Regions from separate parts of the Proteiniborus sp. genome, predicted to be linked through region 1. Evidence: predicted binding sites of a transcription regulator. Region 1 holds the regulator's gene; the other holds the start of a gene.
What was found. Region 1 encodes HrcA, which represses chaperone genes, less so after heat shock. Its sites were predicted from a motif close to TGTTAGCACTCNNNNNNNNNGAGTGCTAACA; they were not measured.
Positions count from the first base shown of each region.

Region 2: the regulator HrcA is predicted to act here: its motif matches at 1,674-1,704, upstream of ABV008_RS08205 (co-chaperone GroES).

Region 1 covers NZ_JAWRHZ010000055.1:8,724-13,084, forward strand. Annotated here, with positions in the region: gene lepA (translation elongation factor 4) at 1-768, shown strand, start outside; gene hemW (radical SAM family heme chaperone HemW) at 940-2,076, shown strand; gene hrcA (heat-inducible transcriptional repressor HrcA) at 2,189-3,223, shown strand; gene grpE (nucleotide exchange factor GrpE) at 3,313-3,885, shown strand; gene dnaK (molecular chaperone DnaK) at 3,913-4,361, shown strand, end outside.
Region 2 covers NZ_JAWRHZ010000041.1:42,407-46,767, forward strand. Annotated here, with positions in the region: gene ABV008_RS08190 (amino acid synthesis family protein) at 1-134, shown strand, start outside; gene ABV008_RS08195 (DNA-3-methyladenine glycosylase family protein) at 392-1,276, shown strand; gene ABV008_RS08200 (DUF554 family protein) at 1,273-1,479, shown strand; gene ABV008_RS08205 (co-chaperone GroES) at 1,752-2,033, shown strand; gene groL (chaperonin GroEL) at 2,275-3,909, shown strand; gene ABV008_RS08215 (spore coat protein) at 4,073-4,330, opposite strand.

The DNA.
Region 1 (4,361 bases):
GGACTACTTCATATGGAAATCATCCAAGAAAGGCTAGAGAGAGAATTTGATTTAAATATAGTTACAACTGCACCTAGTGTTATCTACAAGGTGAAAAAGAGTAGTGGAGAGATTATAGAACTACAAAATCCTACAAATCTTCCTGATGCCACAGAAATTGAATATATGGAGGAACCAATTGTAGATGTTACAATTATGACTCCAACAGACTATGTAGGTGCAATTATGGAACTATGTCAAAACAGAAGAGGAACCTTTAAAAATATGGAGTATCTTGAGCAAACAAGAGTATTAATGCATTATGAATTACCATTAAATGAAGTTATTTATGACTTTTTTGATGCATTAAAATCTAAAACTAGAGGATATGCATCACTTGATTATGATTTAAAAGGATATAAACAATCTGAATTAGTAAAGCTTGATATTTTAATAAATGGAGAATTAGTCGATGCTTTTTCTATTATCGCACATAAAGATAAAGCATATGAGAGAGGTAGAATGATTGCAGAAAAGCTTAAGGATGTTATACCAAGACATCAATTTGCTGTGCCTATACAAGCTACCATTGGCTCAAAAATCATTGCAAGAGAAACTGTAAAGGCACTTAGAAAAGATGTATTAGCAAAATGCTATGGTGGAGATATTTCTAGAAAGAAGAAATTATTAGAGAAACAAAAAGAAGGAAAGAAGAGAATGAGACAAATTGGCAATGTAGAAGTGCCACAAGAAGCTTTCTTAGCTGTATTAAAATATGATGAAAAGTAATGAATAATAACAATAGAAACACACGGAGCTAAAATAGATTTTATCTATACTCTATAACAGTCATAGTCTCGTCCTGCAAGTGTTCGATTAATATATATTATTTTATGATTATAATGGTGTGAAGCTAAGGAAAAGTTCCTTAGCTTTTAAATATATAAAGGAGTGTTTCTAATGAAAGACATTGGAATATATATCCATATTCCTTTTTGCCAGAGTAAGTGCTATTATTGTGATTTTTGTTCTTTTCCTGGGACACTAGATAATGCAGACAAGTACATTTCTTTTATAAAGAAGGAAATAGATATGTATGAAGAAGAGTTAAAAGATTATAATGTAGGAACAATTTTTATTGGTGGAGGTACACCAACAGTAATAGATGGGAAATATGTCTATGAAATAATGGAATATATACACAAAAAATTAAATGCTGATAGAGTAAAAGAAGTTACTATTGAAGCAAACCCAAAAACATTAGACCAAAATAAGTTACAAATATATAAAATTGCAGGAATAAACAGAATTAGCGTTGGTGTTCAATCAATGAATGATGCAATGTTAAAAAAAATTGGAAGAATACACACAGTAGAAGATTTTATTCATACCTACAAGCTTATAAGAAAATATGAATTTAATAATGTTAGCTTTGATTTGATGTTTAATCTTCCAGAACAAACTTTAGAAGACTCAATAAGAACATTAGAATTAGCCACGGAATTACAACCAGAGCACATATCTTATTACAGTCTGAAGTTAGAGGAAGGTACCTTTTTTTATGATAAATACATTAATAATCAGTTAGCTCTGCCTGACGAAGATATTGAAAGGGACATGTATCACGAAGGAATAAATTTACTAATGAAAAAAGGATATTGCCATTATGAAATATCTAATTTTGCTAAAAAAGGATGGGAAAGTAAGCACAACATAATCTATTGGAAATGTGAACCCTATATAGGATTAGGATTGTCTGCTCATTCATATTTTAAAAGCAATAGATATGGCAATACAGAGAATATGAACTTCTATTTTGAACAAGTATCTAATAAAAGACTAGCTATAGAAGAAAAAGAATTTATAGAAAAAGATATGGAAATGGCAGAATATTTAATATTAGGTCTTAGATTAATTGAAGGGATTAACTTTAAAAGCTTTGAAGACAAATTCAACATTAATATAAAAGAAGTCTATGGAAAAACTATAAATAAATTTATAAAAGAAGGTTTATTAGAGGAAAGCAAAGGAAATATTAAGCTAACACTTAAAGGTTTAGATTTATGTAATATAGTTTTTATGGAAATTCTTCCATAAATAAAATATGCAAAAAGGTATTGACAATTTAATGTAACAATGATAACTTAAAATCATGAGATTAGCACTCAACAACCAAGAGTGCTAATAATAAAATAGGATGTGATCATGTATGATGCTTGACGATAGAAAACTTAAAATTTTGCAGGCAATTATACAAAGCTATATAACTAGTGCTGAACCTATAGGCTCTAGAACTATTTCAAAAAGGTTTGATTTAGGCGTTAGTCCTGCCACTATCAGAAATGAAATGTCTGACTTAGAAGAGCTAGGCTACTTAGTTCAGCCTCATACTTCAGCAGGTAGGATACCTTCTGATAAAGGATATAGACTATATGTAAATAGACTGTTGCAATCAACAGATTTAGATTTTATATTAAGACATGATTTAAAAAGTAAGCTTATAGAGGAAATAGGAGAAGTTGATCAGCTTATTTATAATGCTGCTAAAATTCTATCAAAGGTAACAAACTATACTTCTCTTGCCATTGCCCCACAAATAAAAAAAAGTCAGTTAAAACATATTCAATTAGTTCCTATAGATGAGACTAAAATATTGATGGTTATTGTAACTGATTCTGGAATAGTTAAAAATACTGTTTTGAGAACTGACTCTGGTATTTCATCTGATCATCTTAATATAATATCCAATTATTTAAATGACAAACTAAAGGATTGCAACATTGGAGAAATTGCCCCAGAAATATTAGATAATCTAATAAAAGAAATGTATGAGTTCAAAAAGTCAATTTTAGACATTATCCCAATTTTAATGAATACATTAAACGATACTGCTGAAATTGGAATCTTTTTAGATGGTGTAACTAAAATTTTTAACTTTCCAGAGTATAATGATGTGGAAAAAGCTAGAGATTTTATTTCTTTTATTGAAAATAAGCCTTATATTCTAGAAATGATGCTTGGTGAAGGACAAAATGATATTGAGATTACAATTGGCAATGAGAACGTCTACGAAGAAATAAAAAATTGTAGTGTAATAACTGCCACATATAGCTTAAATGGAAGAACTATAGGGAAAATAGGTGTTATAGGACCAACGAGGATGGATTATTCTAATGTAATAAGTGTGGTCAGGTCGTTATCTTTAGATTTGAATGAAATAATTAAGAAAAATTTTATAGAATAGAGCTAAAGACACAAGTCATACAATGATAAAGTGTGAAATTGTCAAAATGATGCACAATACAATAATATCTTTGAATGGAGGGCTAGAAAATGGAAAAAACGGCAAAAGAAGATTTTGTTGAGCGTAGCTTAGAGAATGGAGACGCTGATAGTAATCTAGAAGCCACTATTGAAGAAAATGAGAATGATAAAGAAATTAATGTTAGCGATTTGTTAGAAAAATATAACAAGACAGCTACTGAGCATGAAGAACTTTCAAATAGGTATATGAGACTTCAAGCTGATTTTAACAACTTCAAAAAGAGAACAGAAAAAGAAAGAGAAAGCATATTTCAATATGCAACACAAGAACTAATTACATCTTTGCTTCCTGTTATAGACAATTTTGATAGAGCACTTAAAGTAGATATTGAAGAATCTACTGTAGAGAATTTATATAAAGGAGTAGAGATGGTATACAAACAATTAATGGAATCCCTTAAATCTAATGGTTTAGAAGAAATAAATGCATTAGGAGAAAACTTTGATCCAAACTATCATCACGCAGTTGCTCAAGAGGAAAATGAGAACTATGAAGAAAATGTGGTTACAGAAGTTTTTCTAAAGGGCTATAAAATTAAAGAAAAAGTTATAAGACCTAGTATGGTTAAGGTTTCAAAATAATTTTGTACTACATAAGGAGGAATAAATATGTCAAAAATAATTGGAATTGACTTAGGAACAACAAACTCTTGTGTGGCAGTAATGGAAGGTGGAGAACCAGTTGTTATTGCCAATGTTGAAGGAAATAGAACTACACCATCTATAGTTGCATTTACAAAAGATGGAGAAAGACTTGTTGGAGAAACAGCAAAAAGGCAAGCAGTTACAAACCCAGATAGAACAATTGCTTCAATTAAAAGATATATGGGTAAAGACCATAATACACTAATAGATGGGAAACAGTATACTCCTCAAGATATTTCAGCAATGATACTCCAGAAGCTTAAAACTGATGCAGAAAACTATTTAGGTGAGACTATTACAGATGCAGTTATTACTGTTCCTGCATATTTCTCAGACAGCCAAAGACAGGCTACAAAGGATGCTGGTAGGATAGCAGGATTAAATGTAAGAAGAATAATTAATGAACCTACTGC
Region 2 (4,361 bases), on a different contig from region 1:
AAGTAAGAGTTCCAGATGCACCAAGAGACAATGAAATAGTTCTAATCCTATCAGTTACAAACTGTGGAAGACCACATCCAAGAGTAGGCGGACTTAAAAAAGAAGAAGCTAAATGTGAAGACGGCTTAAGATAAAAAATATTTATTTAAAATATTCGTAATGTAGATTTAATAACTAAATATTAAACTGTATACGAACATTCCTTACATTCCTAGATAATTAACCATAGAACTAAATAGTTCTATGGTTAATTTTGTTGAGCAAACAATTTGTAACGTTTAGTTTGCTTTTTTCTGTATTTATAGGGTAAAATAAAGGTTATGGTATATTGTTTTTGGTTATATTATTAAAATAAAGCAAATTGAATATCTGGCCATGGAGGACGATATTTATGAAACATAGAATTTTTGAGGAAAAGGATAAGATAATAATAAAAGATTTAAAAGACTTTGAGCCTAAACATATTTTTGAATGTGGGCAATGTTTTAGATGGGATGAAGAAGCGGATGGAAGCTATACTGGTGTAGCATATGGAAGGATTCTAAACGTTAGAAGAGATGGTGAAGATATAGTTCTTTCTAATACCAACTTAGATGACTTCAATAACATATGGGCAGATTATTTTGATTTGAAGAAGGATTATACAGAAATAAAAAACAAATTATCCAGTGATTCAATATTAAAGGAGGCTATAGAGTTTGGACATGGAATAAGGATATTGAATCAGGATGTGTGGGAAATACTTATATCTTTTATATTATCAGCGAGAAATAGCATTCCTATGATTAAAAGATCAATAAATATGCTAAGTGAAAGATATGGGGAGTATATTGGTGAATACAACGGAAGGAAGCATTTTAGTTTTCCAGAAGCAAATGTTTTAGATAAACTATCTCTTGAAGAGTTAAAGGACTGTAAGACATCTTTTAGAGCAAAATACATAATAAATGCTGCAACTATAGTATCCAGTAAGCAAATAGATATATATAGGATTAAAAATCTTTCTACAGAAGATGCTAGAAAAGAGCTAATAAGATTTACAGGAGTAGGCCCTAAGGTTTCTGATTGTATTATGTTATTTTCAATGAATAAGCCTGATGCCTTTCCAATAGATGTTTGGGTAAAAAGGGTTATGGAGCATTTTTACTTAAAAAAGGATACTAATCTAAAAGAAATACAGGAATATGCCCAAGGTAAATTTGGAGAATATGCAGGATATGCTCAGCAATACTTATTTTATTACGCAAGAGAATTAGGTATTGGAAAAAATAATTGAGAATTGAGAATTGGAAAAGGTTTTTAACAGAACCAGCAATAACGGAGATGTCTGCTGTTGGTGGCGTTTTAATTATAGGTATAGGCATTAACCTTTTAGAGTTGAAAAAGATAAAAATAGGAAATATGCTGCCAGCTATATTTATACCTATTATATATTTTGTAATTTCCATTGAAATTGTTCCATTTTTACTGAGATTTTAATAATATAACTAGGTGTGTATAGAGATTTTTCATCTATTTTTTATAGAATTATGAAAAGCAAAGATATATCGCAATATCAAGTAAGAAACGAAGAAAAATTATTATAAAATGGAATAATGACGGTAAAACCGAAATTATAGTCTAAAATGGCATTTGATTCTATAAAATGCTTTAGATAACATATATGTTGTAAGAATTAGCACTCAACGATAGAGAGTGCTAATAAATAAAAAAGAAAAAGATAAAATTAAAATAAACAGGGAGGGTCAAACATGAATATTAAGCCATTAGGAGACAGAGTTGTTATTAAAAAGGTAGAAGTTGAAGAAAAAACTAAAAGCGGTATAGTACTTCCAGGTTCAGCTAAAGAACAACCACAAATAGCTGAAGTTATTGCAGTAGGTGCTGGAATAACAGGAGATGAAAAGAAAAAAGATGAAATAAAAGTTGGAGACAGAGTAATATTCTCTAAATATTCAGGAACTGAAGTTAAAGTAGATGATGTAGAATACACTATAGTAAAATTGGCTGACATATTAGCTGTAGTTGAGTAGAAGTAGATTAAAATAAATATACGTTCACGGTTTCGAACATGAATAATTCTAAAGCTCATTCCAATAAAAAATACTAAAATTCGTAAACTCACTACGTTCAAACATACGAATTTCTTAACGTATTTTTCATCTACATTTGCTAAGAATTATAGTCATGTTCTGCAAATGTTCACTAAATATTTATTTTAATCTCGAGTGTTTATTAATGATGGATTCAATAAAATTTAGGAGTGTGAATATAATGGCTAAAGATATTAGATTTAGTGAAGAAGCACGTCGTGCTATGGAAAAAGGTATAAACAAATTAGCAGATACAGTTAAAGTAACTTTAGGACCAAAGGGGAGAAATGTTGTTCTAGATAAGAAATTTGGTTCACCACTAATCACAAACGATGGTGTTACTATAGCTCGTGAAATAGAACTTGAAGATAAATATGAAAATATGGGAGCTCAATTAGTAAAAGAAGTAGCGACAAAAACTAATGATGTTGCTGGAGATGGTACTACTACAGCTACAATATTAGCTCAAGCAATTATTAGAGAAGGATTAAAAAACGTTGCTGCTGGTGCTAACCCAATGATTGTTAAAAGAGGTATACATAAAGCAGTAGACGTTGCTGTAGATGAAATAAAGACACTTTCTAAACCAATAGAAAGTAAAGAGTCAATAGCTCAAGTTGCATCTATATCTGCTGGTGATGATGAAATAGGAAGCTTAATTGCAGAAGCTATGGATAAGGTTGGTAAAGAAGGAGTTATTACAGTTGAAGAATCAAGATCAATGGGAACTACTCTTGATGTAGTTGAAGGTATGCAATTTGATAGAGGATATTTATCAGCATACATGGTAACTGATACAGATAAAATGGAAGCAGTATTAGAAAACCCATATATTTTAATTACTGACAAGAAAATAACTAATATTCAAGAAATTCTACCAATATTAGAGCAAATAGTTCAACAAGGAAAACAATTATTAATCATTGCTGAAGATGTTGAAGGAGAAGCTTTAGCTACATTAGTAGTTAACAAACTAAGAGGAACATTTACATGTGTAGCTGTTAAAGCACCAGGATTTGGAGATAGAAGAAAAGACATGTTAAGAGATATAGCTATTCTAACAGGCGGAGAAGTTATATCAGAAGAATTAGGATATGACTTAAAAGAAGCTACATTAGACATGTTAGGAAGAGCTCAAACTGTAAAAGTCGATAAAGAAAACACTACAATAGTAAATGGTGCTGGAGATGGGCAGGCTATTAAAGATAGAGTAAGACAATTAAAATCACAAATAGAAGAAACTACTTCAGAATTTGATAAAGAAAAACTACAAGAAAGACTTGCTAAATTATCTGGTGGAGTTGCAGTTATCCAAGTTGGAGCAGCAACAGAAACAGAATTAAAAGAAAGAAAGCTTAGAATTGAAGATGCATTAGCTGCTACTAGAGCTGCAGTAGAAGAAGGTATAGTATCAGGTGGTGGAGTTGCATTAATCAATGTTATACCAGCAGTTAAAGAATTATTAAATACAACTACCGGAGATGAAAAGACAGGAGTTAATATAATAGTAAGAGCTTTAGAAGAGCCGGTTAGACAAATTGCAGCAAATGCGGGATTAGAAGGCTCAATCATAGTTGAAAAGGTAAAAGCAAGTGAAAAAGGCGTTGGATTCGACGCATTAAATGAGCAGTATATAAACATGATTGAATCTGGTATAGTAGATCCAGCAAAAGTAACAAGATCAGCTCTTCAAAATGCTGCATCAATAGCTGCTATGATTCTTACTACAGAAGCTGTAGTAACTGATTTACCAGAAGAAAACGAACCAGCTATGCCAGGAATGGGCGGAATGGGCGGTATGGGCGGAATGATGTAAAAAACCCATTAACCAAACGATTTGGATAGTTTGATGATTAATTAAATAATTGATATTTAAATACCAACAAAAGTATGCTAATGAACTTTTGTTGGTATTTTTTATAAAGTATAGGAGAGTTCTGCTTTGTTGTTTTATATTTCTCATTTTTTTGTTTTATAAATTACTTATACTTAGTAACTAAATTTTCTATCTCTTTTTCACTAGCTAATTTCATATTATTCCAACATCTAATTTCAATTGCTTCGAGAACGGAAGACTGTATTTGCCGTACATTTGATTGACAATGTAAAAGTATTTGCCTAAGTTCTGAACATGAAGATTCCATTATAGTGCAGTTATAAGAATTTGATAGTTGCTTTTCGGAATAAATAAGATCTTTCAACAAATCCTTTTCTGTAAGGTGTTTATCTATGTACACAGATAATCCTCTCCTTGTAATAGATTTTTAC